Regions from separate parts of the Desulfomicrobium norvegicum genome, predicted to be linked through region 1. Evidence: predicted binding sites of a transcription regulator. Region 1 holds the regulator's gene; each other region holds the start of a gene.
The links. Region 1 encodes sigma-54, which starts transcription at its own class of promoters, with help from an activator protein. Its sites were predicted from a motif close to CTGGCACGGNNNNTGCTT; they were not measured.
Positions count from the first base shown of each region.

Region 2: the regulator sigma-54 is predicted to act here: its motif matches at 1,933-1,950, upstream of flgB (flagellar basal body rod protein FlgB).
Region 3: the regulator sigma-54 is predicted to act here: its motif matches at 3,328-3,345, upstream of BMZ24_RS18600 (glutamine synthetase III family protein).
Region 4: the regulator sigma-54 is predicted to act here: its motif matches at 2,372-2,389, upstream of BMZ24_RS05975 (BMP family protein).

Region 1 covers NZ_FOTO01000023.1:5,954-11,656, forward strand. The annotation lists gene rapZ (RNase adapter RapZ) at 1-630, opposite strand, end outside; gene BMZ24_RS18885 (PTS sugar transporter subunit IIA) at 655-1,104, opposite strand; gene hpf (ribosome hibernation-promoting factor, HPF/YfiA family) at 1,108-1,650, opposite strand; gene rpoN (RNA polymerase factor sigma-54) at 1,721-3,148, opposite strand; gene lptB (LPS export ABC transporter ATP-binding protein) at 3,255-3,977, opposite strand; gene BMZ24_RS18905 (LptA/OstA family protein) at 3,974-4,486, opposite strand; gene lptC (LPS export ABC transporter periplasmic protein LptC) at 4,502-5,038, opposite strand; gene BMZ24_RS18915 (KdsC family phosphatase) at 5,035-5,559, opposite strand; gene kdsA (3-deoxy-8-phosphooctulonate synthase) at 5,549-5,703, opposite strand, start outside.
Region 2 covers NZ_FOTO01000002.1:73,225-78,927, reverse strand. The annotation lists gene fliF (flagellar basal-body MS-ring/collar protein FliF) at 1-609, opposite strand, end outside; gene fliE (flagellar hook-basal body complex protein FliE) at 634-957, opposite strand; gene flgC (flagellar basal body rod protein FlgC) at 1,013-1,450, opposite strand; gene flgB (flagellar basal body rod protein FlgB) at 1,450-1,860, opposite strand; gene BMZ24_RS04355 (tetratricopeptide repeat protein) at 2,113-2,670, shown strand; gene BMZ24_RS04350 (IMP cyclohydrolase) at 2,800-3,393, shown strand; gene hflX (GTPase HflX) at 3,437-5,059, shown strand.
Region 3 covers NZ_FOTO01000021.1:2,324-8,026, forward strand. The annotation lists gene BMZ24_RS18595 (AI-2E family transporter) at 1-865, opposite strand, end outside; gene BMZ24_RS18600 (glutamine synthetase III family protein) at 1,073-3,256, opposite strand; gene BMZ24_RS18605 (EAL and HDOD domain-containing protein) at 3,676-4,920, shown strand; gene BMZ24_RS18610 (glycogen/starch/alpha-glucan phosphorylase) at 4,932-5,703, opposite strand, start outside.
Region 4 covers NZ_FOTO01000003.1:34,854-40,556, forward strand. The annotation lists gene BMZ24_RS05970 (ABC transporter ATP-binding protein) at 1-1,295, opposite strand, end outside; gene BMZ24_RS05975 (BMP family protein) at 1,340-2,323, opposite strand; gene BMZ24_RS05980 (TRAP transporter substrate-binding protein) at 3,040-4,095, shown strand; gene BMZ24_RS05985 (TRAP transporter small permease subunit) at 4,247-4,783, shown strand; gene BMZ24_RS05990 (TRAP transporter large permease) at 4,780-5,703, shown strand, end outside.

The DNA.
Region 1 (5,703 bases):
GGGGCGCAGGGCCTCGTCGAAATAGGGGTTGGGCAGAAAGCGCAGGTCCGTGACCATGTCCGCCTCGGCCGGGGCCCCGTACTTGAAGCCAAAAGAGATGAGATGCACACGCATGCCCTGGCTGCGGGAAGAAAGGCTCTCCCACTTGTCCTGAATGACCCGTCTGAGATCGTGCACTGAATAATGCGACGTGTCGATGACCAGATCAGCCTGCGCGCGGATGGGTTCCAGTATTTCCCGCTCCCGTTCCAGCGCCCCCTCCAGTCCCAGGTTGCCCGAGGCCAGAGGATGCGGACGGCGCGTGGTGGCATATCTGCGCAGCAGGATCTGGTTGGAAGAATCCGTGAAAAGGATGGTCGGCCGCACGGAAAACTTCTGGACATCAAGCAGCACTTCCTTCCACTGACCCACGAAGTCGGGCTGGCGCAGGTCCATGCCCATGGCCAGCCCGGGGTAGTCTTTGGCGGAGGAGTTGAAGAACAGTTCGATGAGCGCCGGAGCCATGCGCGCCGGAAGTCCGTCCACGCAGAAGAAGCCCATGTCTTCGAAGACCTTGAGCGCCGTGCTTTTGCCTGAACCGGACATGCCGGAGACAATGACCACGTTTTTCTGTTCAGGTTGAGGCTGCATGGGAGTTCTCCGAATACGTTCTTGCTAGACGGTCTGCAGCAGCTGCCACAACCCGTCCTGACCGGGGGAGTCGGCAAAGGCCTGACGGAACGATCCGTCTTTGAGCAGGCGGGAAACCGTGGCCAGGAGTTTCAAATGCAGGCCCACCACGCTTGAGGGAGCCAGCACCGTGAAAAAGATGCTGGCCGGCTTGTGGTCCAGGCTGGCAAAATCCACGCCTTCGTGGCTGCGGCCGACGATGACCAGAACCTGATCGATGCTGTCCAGCTTGCCATGAGGGATGGCGATGCCGTCTCCGATGCCGGTGGTCCCGAGCATTTCCCGGTCCATGAGGACCTGGGCCACGCGTTTGGGGTCAAGATCGGGATATTTGGCCGACAGCGTCGAAACGAGTTCGGCCAGGACCTCGGTTTTGGTCCTGGCCGAGAGGTCGGAGATGATCAAATCCTTGTCCAGGTATTCAGCAAGCTTCATTCCCTATACCCCGGGGTCGATCAAACCGAAGTCGCCGGTTTTGCGTCGGTAAATGACATTGATCCTTTCGCTTTCGGCGTTGAGGAACACGAGGAATTCGTTGTCCGTGCTTTCAAGCTGCAGCGCGGCTTCTTCAACGATCATGGGTTTGGGCGAGAAGTCGTCGGTCTTTTGGATGACCGGCTTGCGCTTTGCATCCGCGTCGTCCTCGAAACTCCCGGCGTCCATGCGGGTGCTGTCGCTGCCGCCTTTGCGTCGGCTCTTGTCCTTGTCGCGGACCTTGCGCATCTGGGCCTCAAGCTTGTCCCAGACGAGGTCGACGGTGGAGTACATGTCCTCGCTGTCTTCGCGGGCGGAGATATGTACGTTCTTCCCCGTCAGCACTATATCGGCGATATGCCGGAATTTCTCCACTTCGAGATTGACCTGCAGTTCAGCGTCGGGGGTGCCGGCCGTGAATTTGGCGAGCTTGCCGAAGCGGTCTTTGGCGTATTTGCGCAGATGGTCGGAAGGATCGAAGTTTTTGAAATTGAAGGTAATCCTCATGGAAGCCTCCTCGATTGTTGAGGGTCAGCCCTTTTTGCCGTCCGGAAGGGGCGGCCCAAAGGGCGGGATGTCAAAAAACCTGTTTGCGCTTGGATGAGGAATCGATCCCCAGCACTGCGCGATATTTGGCCACTGTTCGCCGGGCGATGTTCACGTCCAGCCGTTCTTTCAGCACCGCGGCGATTTTTTCGTCGCTGTAGGGGTGCTTCGGGTCTTCCTCGCTGACCATTTTCTTGATGATGGCCTTGACCGATTCGGATCCGACCTGAGTTCCATCATCCATTTCCAGCGCGGAATTGAAGAAAAATTTCAGTTCCACGATGCCGTGCGGGGTGGCCACGTATTTGTTCGTGGTGATCCGGCTGACCGTGGATTCGTGCATTTCAATGTCGTCGGCCACATCCTTGAGGATGAGCGGTTTGAGCTTGGTCACGCCGTGTTCGAAAAACCCCCGCTGAAACCTGACAATGCTTTCAACCACTTTGTATAATGTTCTTTGCCTTTGGTGCAAGCTCTTCATGAGCCACATGGCAGAGCGCATCTTGTCATGCAGGTATTCACGGTCCGGGCCTTTGACCGCGAGGTGCATGTCGTCCATGTAGTAGGGGCTCAGCTGCAGCTTGGGCAGGCCGTCGTCGTTCATGACGATGACGAAATCCCCTTCGTATTCGTACACGAAGACATCCGGGCTGACATATATGGTGCTCTCGCTGCCGTAACTGGCTCCCGGCATGGGGTCCAGGGACTGGATTATGTCCAGATAGGCCTTGAGGTCCTCCATCTGAATCTTGAACTTGCGCAGGAGCGGTTTGTAGCGTCGCTTCTCGATGTCTTCGAGATGATCCCCCACCAGGGAAAGCAGGATGGGATCGTCCTGGCCCAGCATTTCCAGCTGGATGAGCAGGCATTCCCGTGGAGACCGCGCGGCCACGCCCACGGGATCGAAGCGCTGCAGACGATGCAGCATGGACTCCACCAGGGCCAGGGGAGAGAGCGTCTCGGAGGCGATGTCCTCGGCGGTGCTCATCAGGTAGCCTTGGGAATCGAGGTTGCCGATGATGGCCTCGCCGATCATCTCCTCTTCTTCGGTGATGTTGGACAGACACAGCTGCCACAGCAGATGACCGTCCAGGGAGGGCTTGCCCGAGAGCCTGGCCTCGTAGGACATCATCTCCTCCAGGGCCTCGGTCTCCTTGAACTGCACTTGCTTGGCGGTGCTTGAAAAATCGCCGAGGTAGTTTTCCCAGTCCGCGTTGCGCATCAGTTCCGCGTCTTCGTAGGAGACTTCCGGGCGTGTTTCGGCCGGAGCCTGGATTTCGTGCTCCTCGGAAATTTCCTTGACCCCCTCCTCAAGCATAGGGTTCTCAAGCAGCTCCTGCTGAACGGCTTCGAGAAGCTCGAATCTGGAGAGCTGAAGCAGCTTGATGGCCTGCTGCAGCTGCGGTGTCATGACTAGCTGCTGCGTCAGCTTGAGGTTTTGTCGGAGTTCAAGGCCCATAATTGATTTGGTTTCACCGTGTCAGAGGATTGCAGGCTAAAAAACTACCCAGTAACGAATCTGCCATAAAGCTTAGGCCCTGGCAATCCTTGGAAAATCGTGTCCGCTAGAGGCTGAATCCTTCACCGAGGTAAACCTTGCGCGCACCCGGGTCGGCGACGATCTCTTCCGGGCTGCCGTTCAGGATGATGCGGCCGTCGTGGACAAGGTATGCACGGTCGCAGATCTGGAGCGTTTCGCGAACATTGTGGTCGGAGATGAGCACGCCGATGTTCTTGTCACGAAGGTCCCGGATGATGGCCTGGATGTCGTCCACGGCCAGGGGATCGATGCCGGCGAAGGGTTCGTCCAGGAGGATGAATTTCGGATTCTGGATCAGGGCGCGGGCAATTTCCAGCCTGCGGCGTTCTCCGCCGGACAGAAAGGCGGCCAGCTGCCCTTCAAGGCGGGTGATCCCCAGTTCATCGAGCAGCCTGTCCGCCGTGCGCTTTTGCTCTTCCCGCGAGAATCCCGAAAATTCGAGAATCAGTTGCAGGTTCTGACGCACGGTCAGTTTGCGAAAGATGGAGCTTTCCTGCGGCAGATAGCTCATGCCCGCGCGGGCCCGTCTGTGCAGGGGCCAGCGGGTTATGTCCTGGCCGTCCAGAAGGACCTGCCCTCGCGTGGGCCGCACGATGCCCGCGAGCATGTAGAATGTGGTCGTCTTGCCTGCCCCGTTGGGCCCCAGGACGCCAACCACTTCGCCCTGGCTCACGTCAAGTTCAATGTCGCGCACGACATCCCTGGCTCCGTAGCGCTTGGCCAGATTCTGCCCGGTCAGGGTGGTCACTGCCCAAGCCCCTGCTTGCCGGCGGGAGTGTTGAAGATGGCCTCGACCCGTCCCTTGCCGCCCAGTACTTCGCTGCGGTTTTCCTTGATGTAGAGCTTAATGACCTCGCCCTGGATCTTGTTGGCGCCTTCCATGAGCATGGGGCTGTCTTCCATGGTCAGAAGGTCCTTGTCGGCTTCATAGGTGGCCTTTCCGCAGGTGCCGGTGCGACCCTTGTCCGCTTTTATGCGCACGTTGCCCTTGGCGATGATTTTCTTGATGGCTCCCTGCTCGTCGGGCACGCCCTGGGTGGCGTTCTTGGCGCCGTCCTTTTTTTCCAGCAGCACGGTCAGCGTGTCGGACCAGAGCTGGATGTCCTGGCGAATGACGTACACGGAGCCGGTGAAGATCACCTGGTCCCCTTTCTGGGTGTAGGTCATGGTGTCGGAAGTGATCTTGACCGGGACGGTCTCGGCCGCCCAGAGAGGCGTCGCACAGGCGAGGAAGAGAAGAAGTATGAGTGAACGCATTTGGTAACCCGCTTGTCAGTTCATGATGACCTGGACGTTGCCTTGGGCCAGGAAGTCCCCTGTGTCCAGAAAATATGTCAGGGTGTCCGAGCGGCCCTGCATGGATTCGCCAGTCAGTTCAACCGTGCCGCCGAGAACGAGTGTCCGGTTTTGTCCTGTGTAGTCAAGGGTCTCGGAGCGCATCACGTATTGGCCCTGGGTGCCGTTGACCCCGTCCCACATTCTGGCCCGGTCCTCTTTTTGCCAGACCTGGCCCCTGGGCGCCCGAACCTCGATGGGTTCCCCGCCTTCCTCGCCCCAGTAGACGATGATCGGGGCGGCGAGGGTGAGTTCATCGCCGTTTTCGGAGTAGTCGGCGCCGGTGGCGCTGAGGTTCCAGAGCTTCTTGCCGTCCTTGCCCTGGCTCAGGTTCACGCCTTTGAGGCTCAAGTCCACATCCAGATTCCGGATCGTCGGGTTGTCCAGGCGCTCGGGCCAGAGCAGCCGTTTTCCGAGCATTGCGATTCCAGCCAGAACGACAAGGGTCAAAAGCCCGACCAGCAGCCGCTTCATTCCCGGACCCAGTCCTGCCAAAGAGCTTCGAGTTTGCCCTGGGCGCGCAGGATGAAATCTATGGCTTCGCGCACGGCGCCCTGGCCGCCCATGGATCTGGTTGTCCAGGCCGCGAGCTTGAGTATCTCGGGGCGGGCGTTGGGGACGGCGATGGGCAGTCCGACCAGGGACATGGGCGCCGCGTCGACCCAGTCGTCACCGACATAGGCCATCTGCGCCAAGGGGATGCCCGTTTCTTCGGAAATCCGGCGCAGGATCGGGGCCTTGCGGTGATGGCCGGGATAGTAATGGCTGATGCCAAGCTCCGTGACCCGCCTGCGCACTGCCGGGGAATCAAGGCCGGTAATGACCGCGAACTCGATGCCGACCTGCGGGGCCATCTTGATGGCCAGCCCGTCCTGGACGTTGAAGCGTTTCATTACGCAGCCCGATTCGTCATAATAGAGGCCGCCGTCGGTGAGCACCCCGTCCACATCCAGGATGATCAGGCGCACGTCCCGGGCGAGCAGTTCAGCATTCATTCGGGATGCTCCAGATGGCCGCAAGCTCCGAAAGAAGAGTGCGGGCCTTGGCCAGGGGCCAGGAATTGGGGCCGTCGCAGAGAGCCTTGTCCGGGTCCGGGTGGATCTCCATGAAGAGGCCCTGACAGCCGCAGGCCACGGCGG
Region 2 (5,703 bases), on a different contig from region 1:
GCCCTCGACGCTGGTGGAGACGAGGTTGACGATGGCCTGCACTTGCTGCGCTCCCAGGCTGCGGCCGCCCTTGAGCTTGAGCATGATGGCCGCGGAGGGCGGGGCCTGTTCCTCGACGAAGAGGCTCTTGTTGGGCAGCACCAGGTGCACGCGGGCGCTCTCCACCTCGGAAAGCTCGGAGATGGTGCGGGACAGCTCGCCCTGGAGGGCGCGCTGGTAGTTGATGCCCTGCACGAAGTTGGTTTGGCCGATCTTGTTCTCGTCGAAGAGCTCGAAGCCGATGCCCTGACCATGCAGGGAGCCTTCGCCGGCAAGTTTGAGCCGCGCTTCGTAGACCATGTCCCCTGGAACCATGATGGTGGTTCCGGAATCGGTGATCCGGTAGGGGATTTTTTCCTTTTGCAGGTAGCTCACCACGCTGGACGCGTCTTCCTGATACAGATTGCTGTACAGGACCCTGTAGTCGACCTTGTTCATCCAGAAGATCATGGCGAAGAACGCGATCAGGAGCGAGACCAGCAATCCTCCGAGGAGGATGCGCTGGGCCAGGGATTTATCGGTCCAGAAGTCCGTGGCCTTGGCCAGGGTGCTTTGCAGAAAGGGGGGCATGGTGAATCCTCGCGTGTATTAGAATCAGAACTGGATGCGCATTATTTCCTGATAAGCCTGCATGACCTTGTTGCGGACGGCGGAGGTCATGTCCATGGCCAGTCCGGCCTTTTGCAGGGTGATCATGAGCTCATGCACGTTCTGGTTTTTGCCCGAGACAAAATCCTGGATCATGAGCGATTTTTCCCCCTGCATTTCATTGACCTTGGCCAGGGACTCTTCGATGGTCTGGGCAAAGGACTGGGTTGCTTCCTTGGTGGACGTGTTCTTGGCGTCGATGCTTTTGGGGTTGCTCAAAAGCTCGCTTGCCGCCGAATAGGCCTTGATGGCCAAGGGTGATACCGCCATGGAATTTCTCCTTGTCTGTGTCTGCTACTTTATCCGGTCCGGGTCATGGTCCGGGCTAACGTCCGATTTCAAGGGCCTTGGAAAACATGCTCTTGGACGTGGTTATGGTTGAAACGTTGGCCTCGTAGGCGCGCATGGCCGAGAGCATGTTGGTCATCTCCTCCACCACGTTGATGTCCGGATAGCTGACGTAGCCTTCCTCGTCGGCGTCCGGGTGCCCCGGCTCGTAGACCTGCTTGAGCGGCCGCCGGTCGTTCTGGACCGATTCGACCCTGACCCCTTTGACGTCCTGATCCAGGGCCGAGTTCATGGCCTTGGAGAAGGGGCTCTGCACTTCGGTTTCCTTGAAAACGACTTCCTTGCGGCGGTACGGTCCGCCGTCCGCGGTTCTGGTCGTCTTGGCGTTGGCCAGGTTCATGGAGATGACGTTCAAATGGGTGCGTTCGGCCTTGAGCGCGGACGCCCCGACATCGATGGCGGTCATGAAGTCCATTATTTGCCTCCGTCAGCGATGGTTTGCTTCAGGCCGGTGAGGCTTTTCTGCATCACCGTCGCAAGCGTGTTGTAAAGGAGGTTGTTCTTGGCCATGGCGGCCATCTCCTTGTCCAGGTCCACGTTGTCCACGCCCTGCACTACTCGCGGCGTCAAGGATTTGGTCACGCTGGCCTCGGCCGAGTCGGCGGCGAAGGCGAGAGGGAAGTGGTCCGGATGCGTGCGGGCCACGGCTCCGGTCTCGGAAAGGCCGAGGGCGGCCTGGAGGTCTTTTTCAAACTCCAGAGTGCGGGCCTTGTAGCCGGGCGTGTTGATGTTCGCCAGGTTGGTGCTGACGATGTTTTGACGCTGCAGCTGAAAATCCATGACCTTGGCCGTCAGATCAATGTGATCGGGAAACAAGCTTTTCATTCGATAACCCCTTGTCATACCGGCTTTTGTTTTTCATCTTGAGACAGAGCCGGGATGCTGACGAGGTCTGGTTTGCAATGACCATTCCAGATTGCGCAGAAGGCAATATGATATTTAAAATCATCATGTTGTCAGGAGAGAGGCATGTTCGGGGAGAAGTTTTGCTGAGTGGTGAGAGGTGTGGCACCAAAGTTGCTAAGCCGTTGGCAGACAGTCAACGCATACTAGATTTGCCGACAAGGAGGAGGAACCATGAGTTCGCATCTGGATTATGAAATCAACAAGGAACTTGGCGAATGTTATCTTTTCATGGGTGAATTGGACAAGGCCGAGAGTTATTACCAGAAAGCCGCAAGCAGCAACGGCGTCCACCCGGATCCGTATCTGGGCCTGGCGACCATTGCGGTGCAGCGCGGGGACCTGAATCAGGCCTTGACCATGTATCAAAAGGCCGACGATATCGCATCTTCGGACAAGTCCATTGCCGGGATAGCGCTCATCAGCGCCCAGCAGGGTCAGGAAGACAAGGCGTTCGAGCTGTATCAGAAGGCCCTCGGGCTCAATCCTGAAAACATCGTCGCTCTTTTCGGACTGGTTCAGGTTTCGCATGTGCTCGGGCGCACCGCAGAGGCCATCGCCCCCCTTGAGCTGCATCTGGAGATCAATCCGGGCAAGAGCGAAGTCCGCTATGCCTTGAGCGGTTGCCTTGTGTCCTGCGGCCGCAAGGACGAGGCCAAGGCGCATCTGCATCGGCTTTTGGAGTTGGACCCCGGCAACGCGTCGGCGAACGAACTTCTGGCCCAGCTTTAGAACGTTTTCGTTCCCCTCCCTCAAGGCAGGCCCAATCCCGGCGATCCGGGATTCGGCCTGCCTGTGTTATTGCATATTGCGATCAAAGGTGGCAGTGCACGGCGAACATTCTTTTGAGAGGGGGACACCATGAACATGTTGCCGATTCGCCGGGCCATCCTGAGCGTCACAGATAAATCAGGCCTTGATGACTTTGCCCGTTTTCTGCAAGAGCAGGGAGTGGAGCTCGTTTCCACCGGGGGCACCCGCAAGAAGCTCGTCCAGGCGGGCCTCAAAGTCCGTTCCGTTAGCGACGTGACCGGTTTTCCGGAGATTCTGGGCGGCCGGGTCAAGACCCTGCATCCGCACGTGCACGCCGGAATCCTGGCCGACAAGGACGATTCCACCCATATGCAGACCCTGAAGGACCTTCGGCTGTCTCCCTTCGATCTGATCTGCGTCAATCTCTACAATTTTGCCGAAGCCGTGCGCCAGACCCTGGAAGACAAGCAGGCCGTGGAACAGATCGACATCGGCGGACCGACCATGCTGCGCGCCTCGGCCAAGAACTTTCATTCCGTGGCCGTCATTCCTGATCCGTCCTACTATGCCGAATGCATGCAGGAGATGAAGAGCAACGGCGGTTCCCTGTCCCTGGACTTCCGCAAGCGCATGGCCGTGGCGACCTTTGCCCTGACTTCGGAATACGACCGCATGATCACCGAGTACCTGAGCCGCTCCTGACGGAGCGGCCCGGCCGGCTCACACCGGCCACGGAGAGAACACCATAGCATCAAAACCACTCGGCAACCTGACCGGCCTCAAACCCAGCCAGATCACGGCCATTTCCCGGCTCTACAACAGACGCTTTCCCGACCAGGGCGGGTTCACCCCCGACCAGGCCCGGGAGCTGGCCATCCTGAGCAGGGGCGTCAGCCGTCAGATCGGCGTGCTCATAAACCGCAAGGGCGTGCCGGTCATGGTACTGGTCGGAGAGCAGGACGGCATCCTGATCCCCGAGCTGTCGCGCCATCGTCAGGCCGACTCCCGGCTTTCCGGCCTGCGCCTCCTGCACACCCATCTCGATTCGTCCCTGCTGACCCAGGAAGACCTCATGGACATGGTCTTTTTGCGTCTTGACGCCATCAGCGTGCTGACGGTGTCTTCCGACGGGGCTCCCAGAACCTGCCAGATCGCCCACATCCTGCCTCCGAACACCGACGAGCTGCCCTATCAGATTCACCCGGCCATGATCTGGGATGATGTGGATTTTGATTTCGGAGCGAACGTCAAGGCCCTGGAGGACGAGCTTGCGCGCACGGGCCAAAGCGTGGCCGCCGCGGCCCGTGAGGGCTCGGCCATACTGGTCAGCGTGGCTTCGGAGTCCAGGGGCGCGCAGGAGCGATCCCTGGCGGAACTGGCGGAGCTGGCGGATACGGCCGGACTGGAAGTGGTGGGGCAGGTCGTGCAGCGGGTGACCCGGGTCAATCCCAAGCTCATCCTCGGCCGGGGCAAGCTTGCCGAGCTGGAAGTCCTGGCCTTGCAGAAGAATGCCGCGACCCTGGTCTTCGATCAGGAGCTGACCCCCACGCAGCAGCGCAACCTGAGCCAGATCACCGAGCGCAAGGTTCTGGACCGCACCCAGCTCATTCTCGACATTTTCGCCCAGCACGCCCAGACTCGCGAAGGAAAGCTGCAGGTCGAGATGGCCCAGCTCAAGTACATGATGCCGCGCCTGGTGGGCCAGAATCGGGCTCTCAGCAGGCTGGCCGGCGGCATTGGCGGACGCGGTCCGGGCGAGACGCGCCTGGAGATGGACCGCCGCAAGATTCGCGAGCGCATCGCCCAGATCAAGGCGGAGCTCATGAGCGTGCGCAAGCACCGCAAGTCCACGCGCAGCCGCCGCGACAAGGCCGGGCTGCCCATCGTCTCCCTGGTCGGGTACACCAACGCGGGCAAGTCCACGCTTCTGAACACCCTGACCAAGAGCGTGGTCCTGGCCGAGAACAAGCTTTTCGCCACGCTCGATCCCACCAGCCGCCGGTTGCGTTTTCCCGAGGACCGGGAAATCATCCTGACCGACACCGTGGGCTTCATCCGTCACCTCCCGGCCGATCTGCGCGAGGCCTTCATGGCCACCCTGGAGGAACTTGAGAGCGCGGACGTGCTGGTGCATGTGGCCGACGCCTCCCATCCGGAGATGGACGCCCAGATCGAAGCGGTGGAGTCCATCCTGCGCGACCTCTCCATCGACACCATTCCGCGCATCCTCGCCCTGAACAAGACGGACCGCATAAGCGAAGAGACCCGCCAGACCCTGCGCTTCGTCCATCCCGACGCTGTCTTCATTTCAGCCCTCGAACGCCCGACCCTGGCTCCTTTGGTCGAGCGCATCAAATCGCTGCTGTGAGGCTTTGCCAGTGCAAAGCCTCCTCCGGTAAAGGCATGGATTCCCGCCTGCGCGGGAATGACACATGAACAACGCCTGAATTGGTGGTTACGGATCGACGACGGCTAGGAATTTTTGCCCTGCGACCACGTCATTCCCGCGAAGGCGGGAATCCATGCTTCATCCGACATGAACCCTTCGCCCCTCCGGGCATCTTCCCTTGGTCGATGAGCAGGAATTTTCGCCTTGCGACCACGTCATTCCCGCGCAGGCGGGAATCCATAATTCATCCGGCACGAACCCTTCGTCCTTCCGGGCATCTTCCCTTGGTCGATGAGCAGGAATTTTCGCCTTGCGACCACGTCATTCCCGCGCAGGCGGGAATCCATGCTCCATCCGGCACGAACCCTTCGCCCCTCCGGGCATCTTCCCTTGGTAGATGAGCAGGAGTTTTCGCCTTGCGACCACGTCATTCCCGCGAAGGCGGGAATCCATGCTTCATCCGACATGAACCCTTCGCCCCTCCGGGCATCTGCCCTTGGTCGATGAGCAGGAATTTTCGCCCTGCGACCACGTCATTCCCGCGCAGGCGGGAATCCATGCTTCATCCGGCACAAACCCTTCGCCCCTCCGGGCATCTTCCCTTGGTCGATGAGCAGGAATTT
Region 3 (5,703 bases), on a different contig from region 1:
GCACCAGCAGATTGGCGTCCAGGAGCTGGATCACGAAATAGACGATCATGGCCCAGGTGAAGTGCGCGTCAAAGCCCCACTGGATGTAGGCAATGATGAGCACCGGCACGGTCACGACCACGGCCCCGATATACGGGATGATCACGGACAGGCCGACCAGAAGGCTCAGGAGCATGGCGTAGTCCAGGCCGAAATACAGAAAACAGGCGTAGGTGGCGATCCAGACAATGAAGATTTCCCAGATCCGCCCACGCACGTAGTTTCCGGCCTGCATCTTCACGTCCAGCCAGACCGTGCTGGCCAGAGTGTGATCCTTCGGCAGAAAGCCGCACAGCCAATCGAGGATCACGTCCTTATCCTTAAGAAAGAAGAAGACCATGATCGGCATGAGCACCATGTAGACCACGAAGGAAAAGACGGAGCGCACGGAGGACAGCGAAAAAGCCAGGACCTGCTGCCCGTACTGGGAAAACTGGGCGGTCAGGGAATCGACCACGGTCTGTACCTGGGCCTCGGTCAGGATCGGATACTGCCGGGGCAGATGCACGAGGGCGTTCTGGGCCTTGGAGACGATCCAGGGAATGTTGTCGATGAGATCCGTGATCTGGGACACGAGTAGCGGCACCAGCGCCAGAATCATCACCGCCAAAAACAGCATGAACAACCCGAAAACCAGCACCACGGCCAGCATGCGCGGCCAGCGGAAGCCGACCAGAAAACGCACCACTCCTTCCAGAAGAAAGGAGATGACCACGCTGGCGATGACAGGGGCCAGCAGATTGCCCACAGAAAGGACAATCGCCCCGCTGACGACCAGCACCAGAAAAAGGATGACGAGTTGCGTGTCGGAAAAAACGGCACTCATCCATCTGCGAAAAATTTCCATGGGGGGTTCTCACGTGCTCGGTGCAAAGACGCCACAGATATCTAGACACACGTGCGCCTGGCGTCAACACAACGAAAAAAGGCTGCCCGGAGGCAGCCTGAAAAGATTCCGTGAACCGGCCGGTTTTCGGCAAAGACCTGGCGAGGGGAGGATGCGCTTCGACAGGCCGGTTCGGCGGAAAAATGGTTAACGGATGAAGAGCATCTCCTGGTAGCTGGGCAGAGTCCACAGATCGTCCGCGACGATCGTTTCCAGAAGGTCGGCATGCTTTCTGACCTCGGCCATGGCGGGCAGGATGGTCTTGTAGAAGTAGTTGGCGTGCTCCAGGGTGGAGTTGCCCTTGTCGCCTTCAAGCAATGCCTCAAGTTCGTAGGTGACCTTCTGCATGCCGCGCAGGTTGGCGGTCAGCTGATCCAGCGTGGTGGTGCCGAATTCCTTGCCGATGGCCTGGAGGTTGGCGCAGGCCGTGGCCAGTTCGCTCTGGTAGCGGAAGGAAGCCGGGAAGATGACTGTCTTGGACATGCGCAGCATCAGGTTGGCTTCGGTCTCGATGGTCTTGCAGTACTGCTCCAGGTAGATCTCTTCGCGGGAGCGCAGTTCGGCTTCGGTCAGAACGCCGTACTTGGTGAAGAGCTCGATGGTCGAGGGGATGGACAGCATGGGCAGGGCATCGGGGGTGGCCTTCAGGTTGGCCAGGCCGCGCTTTTCGGCTTCCTGATGCCATTCCTCGGAGTATCCGTCGCCGTTGAAAATGACCTGATCATGTTCGACCATGATCTTCTGCAGGAGATTCTGCACGGCTTCATTGAGCTTGGTCTTCTTGCCGCCGGTGGCCTTTTCGAGCTCCGTTGCGATGTAGTCCAGGGACTCGGACATCATGGTGTTCAGGGCCACCTGCGAACCGGCGATGGACATGGAGGAACCCACGGCGCGGAATTCGAAGCGGTTGCCGGTGAAGGCGAAGGGGCTGGTGCGGTTGCGGTCGCCCGGATCCATGGGCAGGGGCGGCAGCGTATCCACGCCGATGTTCATGACGCTCTTCTTCTTGGAGCTCTTGACCTCGCCCTTCTTGAACTGCTCGAAGACGTCGGTCAGCTGCTCGCCGAGGTACACGGACATGATGGCCGGCGGGGCCTCGTTGGCACCGAGACGATGATCGTTGGAGGCGCTGGCCACGGTGGCGCGCAGCAGCGGACCGTACTTGTGCACGGCGCGGATGGCGGCGGCGCAGAAGACCAGGAACTGGGCGTTTTCATGCGGCGTGTCGCCGGGATCGAAGAGGCAGCCGACTTCATCGTTGCCGATGGAATAATTGAGGTGCTTGCCCGAACCGTTGATGCCGGCGAAGGGCTTTTCGTGCAGCAGGCAGACCATGCCGTAACGCTTGGCCACGCTGCGCAGCACGGTCATGACCAGCTGGTTGTGGTCCGTGGCCAGGTTGCCCTGCTCGTAGATGGGCGCGATTTCGAACTGGCTGGGGGCCACCTCGTTGTGACGGGTCTTGACCGGCACGCCAAGCTTGAACAGTTCGCGGTCCACTTCCATCATGAAGGACATGACGCGGCGCGGGGTCACGCCGAAATACTGGTCCTCGAACTCCTGGCCCTTGGGCGGCTTGGCGCCGAAGAGGCTGCGACCGGCGATGAGCAGGTCGGGACGCGCGAAGATGAAATTGCGGTCGATGAGAAAATATTCCTGCTCGGGTCCGGCGTAGCTGGTCAGGGGCAGCTTGGTCTCGACGCCGAACAGCTTCAGCACGCGCTTGGCCTGCTTGTTCAGGGCCTGCATGGAACGCAGCAGCGGAGTTTTCTTGTCCAGTGCCTCGCCGGTCCAGGACACGAAAGCCGTGGGAATGCACAGGAAGGTTCCGTTGGGGTTCTCAAGGATGTAGGCCGGGCTGGTCACGTCCCAGGCGGTGTAGCCGCGTGCTTCGAAGGTGGCGCGCAGACCGCCGGAAGGAAAGCTGGAGGCATCGGGCTCGCCCTGGATGAGCATCTTGCCGCTGAATTCGGCCACTGCTCCGCCCATCCCGTCGGGGGTCAGGAAGGAGTCGTGCTTCTCGGCGGTCAGGCCGGTCAGGGGATAGAAGACGTGGGTGAAATGGGTGGCGCCCTTCTCGATGGCCCAATCCTTCATGGCGTTGGCCACAACATCGGCCACGGAAGCGTCAAGCTTCTCGCCCAGTTCGATGGTCTTCTTCAGGGATTTGTAGACGGTTTTCGGCAGGCGTTCACGCATGACCTTGTCGTTGAACACGTTGCTTCCAAACATTTCCGTCAGGGAAGTTTCGCTGAAATTCAGGGGCGCATGCATGGGTTTGTAGTCGGTGATTGCCTTGATGGCGTCCCTGCGGGCCGTGAGTCCGTTCATGATATCCTCCAGGACAAGTTGATGTATGCTTTTATTGCTACGTTGATCCGTGATTACAATTGCAAGGCATAAAGCAATTCAGATGCCATTAGCGTAACATATTGAAATATATAAGCACCATGAATTTCAGAAGTAAATAGATTACATTTTTGAAATATGCAATCCCGGCAATCCGGAATTAATTCGGAATTAAATTACAATTTTGCAAAACAGCCCGCCACGCCGCCATCCCCGGCCATGGCGCACCCTGCCTTGCATGGCGCGTATGGCTCCCGGGACAAGGCAATCCGCGACGTCCGCCTCGCGCGAATCATGCACATAAATGTCAACACGGATTTGAACCAGGCAAATAAGAGTTCAAAATTGTGCAGTGTTCTGCTAGTTTCAGGGCAATCCTCAATTCCAACCCGGAGCCGCCCATGCCCGCAGCCGTTCCCAACGCCACCAACCTTCATCTGCTGTCTCGATATCCGATCTTCACCGCCGCCAAGACAGTGTGGGGGTACGAGATCCAGGCCACCGCGAGCATTGTCCCGGACCAGCCTCTGGACCCGGATCGGGCCAACGTCGGAGCCACGGTCATCGCCGGTGATTACATCGGCCTGAACACCATCCTGGCCCGCAACAAGAAAATGCTCCTCTCCTACACCCGGGACCAGCTTCAAAAGCAGATCCCCTACGCCTTTCCGGCTCAGTCGTCCGCCATCCTGATCAGTCCGGATTTTCAAAACGATCCTGACCTGCTCCCGGCGCTAAGGCAGATGGCGGCGGACGGGCACACCATCGCCCTGGAATGGAATGCCGGGGTCACCCCCCTGCCCCCCCTCATGGAACTGGCCGACGTGATCTGTCTTGGCGCCCCGGACATGGCCGAAGAGCTTGCAAAAATCCCCCTGGCCGCCAAGACCGTGATCGTGCGCAACGTGACCACCCGCGAGGAGGTCGAACAACTGCAAAAACTGGGCGTTTCCCTTTTTCAGGGGCGCTTCTTCAAGACCGCCGAGATCATTCCGGGCAAGAAGCTGTCCTCACACCAGAATTCGCGCCTGCAGATTCTGCGCGTCATCGAAGCCGAATCACCCGATCTGGACCAGCTGGCCCAGACCATCCAGGCCGACGTGAGTCTTTCCTACCGACTGCTCACCTATCTCAACTCCCCGACTTTCGGGTTCATGCGCAAGATCGATTCCATCCGCCAGGCCATCGCGCTTCTGGGCTGGATCAACGTGCGCAATTGGCTGCGCGCCGTGCTGCTGGCGGACATCGCGCAGGGCGAGGAACAGACCGAACTTTTGCACCTTTCGCTGTGGCGGGGAAAATTCCTGGAACAGACCGTGGCCGGTCACGACTACTGGGACTTCAAGCCCGACGAGATGTTTCTTTTGGGCATGTTTTCCCTGCTCGACGCCATCCTCGGAATTCCCATGGCCGACGCCCTGGCCTTTCTGCCCCTGAACGACGCGCAGAAAAAAGCCCTGCGCGGCGAGAGCACCACGGAATACATGCCGCTGCTCACGCTCATGCTCGCGTTCGAGGACCAGGGGGAAGATGCTCCGGACAGGATCCTCATGGACCTGAACCTTGAGCGAGAAACAATGCAGCGACTGCATCGCGAGGCAGGCGCCTGGGCTTCCTCCATTCTGGAGATCGGCCAGGGCGCCTGACGACCCGGAGTTTATGTCAGGGGCGAAACCTTCCAGATGTTCCGCGCATACTCCATGATGGCGCGGTCGCTGGAGAACTTGCCCATGTTGGCCGTATTCAGGATGGACATGCGCGTCCACAGGGCAGGGTCCTCGTAGCACTTCGAGACCCTGGCCTGCTCCGCCACGTATTTCGCGTAATCGGCCAGGACCAGATAATAGTCGCCGTGGGCCAGGAGCGAATCGACAATGGGTCTGAACAGGCTTGGCGCCTCCGGCGAGAAGAATCCGGTGGAGATCATGTCCAGCGCCTTCTTGAGCTCGATGTTGCTTTCGTAGATCTGCACGGGATCGTAGCCCCCGGAATGCAGCCGATGCACGTCCTCTTCGGTGTGTCCGAAGAGGAAGAAGTTGTCCTCCCCCACCACTTCCCTGATCTCTATGTTGGCCCCGTCCAGGGTGCCGATGGTCAGCGCTCCGTTGAGGGCGAACTTCATGTTGCCGGTGCCGGATGCTTCCATGCCCGCCGTCGAAATCTGCTCGGACAGATCCGCGGCCGGGATGAGTTTTTCCGCCTGCGACACACAGTAGTTGGGCAGGAAAACGACCCGCAGCTCGTTGCCCACGGCGGGATCGCCGTTCACGGCCTGACCCACGGCGTTGATGAGCTTGATGATGAGCTTGGCCTGCAAATAGCCCGGCGCGGCCTTTCCGGCAAAGAACAGCGTGCGCGGAACATGATGCGCGACGCTTCCCGAGCGGATGCGGTTGTAGATGGTGATGACGTGCAAAACGTTCAGAATC
Region 4 (5,703 bases), on a different contig from region 1:
CCCCAGGTCGGCTGGTTGGCCAGGATGAGGTGGGGCCCCTGCGACAGGATCCGGGCCAGGATGAGTTTTTGCATGTTCCCGCCGGAAAGTTTGCGCACCGGGGCGTCCTTGCCAGAGCAGCGGATGTCGAAGACCTCCATGAGCTGCGCGGCCCGGGACGACAGGGCCTTGAAGTTGAGCATGCCGCGCCTGGAGAAACCGGGCAGGCGGTAGATCTCCGTGGACAGGTTTTCCATGACCGTCATGTCCGCAACCAGGCCCGTCCCGGTGCGGTCGTCGGGCACGCGGCCGACGCCGGCTCGGATCATGGCCGCCGGGCTTGGGCGGCTCACGGTCTGCCCGCGCAGCACCACGCTGCCCCCGCTCGGGGCGACAAGGCCGGACAAGAGGTCCGCCAGAAGCGCCTGGCCGTTTCCGGAGACGCCCGCGATGCCGAGGACTTCGTGGGCCTTCACGGAAAGGCACAGTTCGCACAGGCCAGGTCTGCGGTCCGGGGCGTCGGCGCGGACGCGGTCCAGAAAAAGGACCTCCTCGCCGGGCGTGAGCTTGCTGCGTGTGGCCTTCGGGATGTTGGCTCCGACCATGGCCTTGGCCAGTTCCTCGGCGCAGGTCTGTCCGGTGGGAGTCTCAAGCACCACGCGACCATGGCGCAGCACCACGCAGCGGTCGCTGGCGGCCATGACTTCGCGCAGCTTGTGGGTGATGAAGATGACGCTCAGCCCTTGCTCGACGAGACCGCGCAGGGTGGCGAAGAGATGGTCGCTTTCCTGCGGGGTGAGCACGGCAGTGGGTTCGTCGAGGATGAGGATGCGTGCGTCCCGGTACATGACCTTCAGGATTTCGACCCGTTGCCGTTCGCCCACGGACAGGCCGCGTACCAAGGCGTGCGGATTTACGTGCAGTCTGAAGCGGTCCATGAGCGACCCCAGCTTGGCCAGGGCGCGTGCCGAACCCCGGCGCAGCCCCCACAGGGATTCTGTGCCGAGCATGATGTTTTCGAGCACGGTCATGTTTCCGGCCAGGGTGAAGTGCTGGTGGACCATGCCCACGCCCGCTTCGAGCGCGGCCCGGGGCGATCCAGGGGGCAGGGGTTTGCCCTGCACTTCCACGTTGCCGGCGTCGGCCACGTAGTGTCCGAAGAGGATGGACATGAGGGTGGTCTTGCCTGCGCCGTTTTCTCCGAGCAGGGCCAGCATTTCGCCTTGGGCCAGGGTCAGGGAGATGTCGTCGTTGGCTTTGAGCGCACCGAAATTCTTGGTTATGCCGGAAAGTTTCAGCAAAGGTGTGATGGACATGATTGCCGGGAAAAGGGGGCCGAACGGTTTCGGCCCCCTTGGGATCAGAAGGTGGATTTGGGTTCGTCGTCGTTGATTTCGATGACCAGGGTTCCGGCCTTGATGGCGGCTTCGGTCTCGGCGATCTTGGCCTTGACGTCGGCGGGGACCTTGTCCTCGAAGTCGTGGAGGGGCGCCAGGGAGGCTCCGCCCTTGGCCATCATGGTCCATTCCCGATAGTCCTCGGCGGCGAAGGTTCCGGCCTTGACCCGCTCGATGGCGTGGTTCAGGGCCGCTTCCATGTGCCACAGGGCGGAGGTCACGACCACGCCCTGGCCGTTTTCTTCCTTGTTCATGTCATTGACGTTGCCGAAGGCGATGATGCCCTTTTCGCGGGCGGCATCGACCACTCCGGAGCGCTCGGCGTAGAGCACGTCCACGCCGGACTCGACCTGGGCGTAGGCAAATTCCTTGGCTTTTGGCGGATCGTACCAGGAGCCGATGAAGGAGACCTTGAACTGGACGGCCGGATTGACGGCCTTGGCGCCGGCCATGAAGGCGTGAAAGAGGCGGTTCACTTCACCGATGGGGTAGCCGCCGACCATGCCGATCTTGCCCGATTTGCTCATGGAACCCGCGATCATGCCCATGAGGTAGCAGGGCTCGTGGATGTAGTTGTCGAAGACGGACAGATTTGCGCCGTCGGGACCGAAGGTGTCACCCATGAGATAGGCCACGTTCGGGTAATCCTTGGCCACCTTGCGCACGTCGCGGGAGATGCCGAAGGCCTCGCCCACGATGAGTTGCACGCCGGCTTCGGAGTATTCGCGCAGGACACGGATGTAGTCGGTATTGGAGACTTTTTCGCTCCAGACATATTCGATTTCACCGGCCGCTTCGGCCTTTAAAAGAGCCTTGTGCAGGGTCGCGTCCCATTTCTGCTGGATGGGCTGGGTGTAAATGCCCGCGACCTTGATTTTTTCGGCCATGGCCGTGCTGCCCATGAACAATGCCAGGCCGAGCACGGCCAGGAACAGGGTACGTTTCATTTGTGTCCTCGTGTTTCAAGATTGTGTGGAGAAGGGCCAGACCGGTATTAGCAGTATGCATGCCAGAGGATTCAGGCAGGCACGGTGCGCTTTGCGTTCGGTCCGCACCCGGTCCGCGAGAGGTGAAAGACCGGACTTTGTGTCATACGGCTGATGCCCAATGGCGCAACTTTTGTCCATGAAAAAAGGGTATGCGCTGCTCGGAACCGATCGGTTTCGCAGGTATTCGTGGGCGGTACGGGTCAATTCCGAAAATTATTAATTACAAAAATGGATAATTTTTGGTCACAAGTGAAAATGTTGTGCGATTCCGAAAGGATTTTTTTTTCAAAGGGCGGGGAGGGATGTTTTGGCGCTTGTTTTCGGTTCCTCTCGAACCAGTTTCGGGTGTCCCGAGTTGGTGCGCAAAGAGCGTGTATGACAATTTTATTCAATTTTGTAAAATAACATCTTGAAATGTGACTCAATTGGGCAAAAAATACGACATTTATTCTGGAAATACGAGTTTTTTGATAGATTAATAAGTCATTACTTAGCGTAATCATGAGTTAAATTCAAAATTGAAAAGTATTGGCCGAGTTATTGCTTTTTTCAGGTTTGTCAGCAGGGACATGCGCTGACGCAAGCGTCATGAGAATGGAAAGCCATTCATGGAACGCCAAAAAAGCGATAATTTTTGGTTTTTATACAGAAACGGTCAACACGGAGCAGGACTCATGAAAAGAAGAGATTTCGTCAAAATGGCTGGCCTTGGAGCCACGGCCGCTGCGGCATCAACCGTGGTCAACGCGCCTTTTGTGCACGCGTCCAAAAAAACGCCTATCCGCTGGCGTCTTCAGACCTATGCCGGACCTGCCCTGGCCGAGCATGTCATCAAGCCGCAGATCGACGCATTCAACAAGATCGCAAGCGGCGACATGGTCATCGAACTCTATAACGCGGACCAGCTCGTGCCCACGCCCGAACTGTTCAGGGCCATGCAGCGCGGAACCATCGACGCCGTGCAGAGCGACGACGACTCCATCGCCGCGCCCGTCGATGTGGCCGTCTTCGCCGCCTACTTTCCCTTTGCCACGCGCTACTCCCTCGATGTGCCCACCCTTTTCAACCATTACGGATTGAACGAAATCTGGCAGGAGGCCTACAGCGAAGTCAAGGGCGTGACCTGGCTTGGCGCCGGCGCCTGGGACCCGTGCAACTTCGCCACCAAACAGCCCATCCGCTCCCTTGCCGACCTGAAGGGCAAGCGGGTCTTCACCTTTCCCACCGGCGGCAAGTTCATGCAGCGTTTCGGCGTGGTGCCGGTGACCCTGCCTTGGGAAGACGTCGAGGTGGCCCTGCAGACTGGAGAGCTGGACGGCATCGCCTGGTCGGGAATCACCGAGGACTACACCGTGGGCTGGGCCGATGTGACGAAATACTATCTGACCAATAACATAAACGGTGCCTGGGTCGGTTCCTATTTCGCCAATTCCGACAAGTGGGAACAGGTTCCCGAGCATCTGAAGACTCTCTTCAAGGTCACCATGGACAGCTCCAATTACTACCGTCAGCATTGGTACTGGTGGGGAGAGGCACACTACCGCACCAAGGGCGGAAAGCTTGAGCTGACCACCATTCCCGAGGAGGAATGGGCCCAGGTCGAGGCGGAAGCCATCAAGTACTGGGACGAGATCGCGGCCACCAGCCCCCGCTGTGCAAAGGTTGTCCAGATCCTCAAGGATTACACCGAGACCATGAAAAAGGCGGGCAAGCCCTACCGTTACGCCTGACGCGACAGCAACCCCCCGATCGGAAATGAACCTGCCCGGCTCCCGATGGAGCCGGGCCTTTCCCGCTCCCCGGATTCGGGGACCGATTCCCCCGGTGCGCTCTGAAGGGCCGCCGCTCTGGGATCAGCCATAATCCTTTGCGAGGTGCCCTGTGTTCAAAGCATTGGTGACATATACGAAATACGTGGACGCCTTGAACCGTCTGGTCGGCAAGGTGGCCATGTATCTGATGTTCGTGATGATGTTCATTCTTCTTTATGCGTCGTTTTCACGAAGCATGCTCAACTCTCCCGTGGTCTGGGCCGTGGAGATGGCGCAGTTCACCATGGCCGCCTACTACCTTCTTGGTGGGGGCTATTCGGTCATTCTGCGCGGGCACGTGCGCATGGACGTGCTCTACAGCACCTGGTCGCCAAAGACGCGGGCCATCATCGATGCGCTCACGTCCTTTTTCCTGCTCTTCTATCTCGGCATGCTGCTCTACGGCGGCATATCGAGCACCGCCTATTCCCTTGAGTACGGGCAGAAGAACTATTCCGCCTGGGCTCCGCCGCTCTCGCCGATCAAGATCATCATGGTCGTGGGCATCGTGCTCATGATTCTGCAATGCGTGTCGCGTCTCATCAAGGACATCTCCAAATTCATGGGCGTGGACATGCTCAAAACCTACGGAGACGTGATGCCATGAGCTATGAAATGATCGCTCTTTTGATGTGCACGACCCTCATGGTGCTGCTTCTGACCGGCCAGAGGGTTTTCGGCGCGGTGGGTTTCGTCGGTGCGGCCGCTTCGCTCCTGCTGTGGGGCGACGGCGGTTCGGAGATGCCTTTCAACGCGAGCATGGTGCTCCTGAACTGGTTTCCGCTCCTGACCCTGCCGCTTTTCATCTTCATGGGCTACATGCTCAGCGAATCGGGCATCGCCAACGACCTCTACAAGATGTTCCACGTCTGGATGGGCCCCCTGAACGGCGGCCTGGCCATCGGCACTGTGGTGCTCATGGTCGCCATCTCGGCCATGAACGGGCTGTCCGTCGCGGGCATGGCCATCGGCACGAGCATAGCCCTGCCGGAAATGCTCAAGCGCGGCTACGACAAGAAGATGATCACCGGCGTGATCCAGGCCGGAAGCTCGCTCGGGATCATGGTGCCGCCGAGCATCGTGCTGGTCCTCTACGGCATGATCGCGCGTCAGCCCGTCAGCCAGCTCTGGCTGGCCGGAGTGTTTCCGGGGCTTTTGCTGGCGGTGCTGTTCATTGGTTACATCGTGGTCCGCTGCAAGCTCAACCCGGCCCTTGGGCCCTCCCTTTCCTTCGAGGAGCGTTCCAGCATTTCCCGCCGGGAGAAGATCGCGCTCTTGCGTGCGGGTATCGTCCCCATAGCCATCGTGTTCATGGTCACCGGCCTTTTCATGCTGGGCGTGACCAGTCTGGTCGAAAGCTCCGCCGTGGGCGCGGCCGCGGCCATGATCGCGGCCATGGCCAAGGGACGGCTGAGCCGTCCGGTGCTCGACGCCTCGCTGCACAAGACCCTGTCCGTGAGTTGCATGTTCATGTGGATCATCCTTGCGGCCCTCTGTTATGGAGCGGTTTTCGACGGGCTGGGCGCG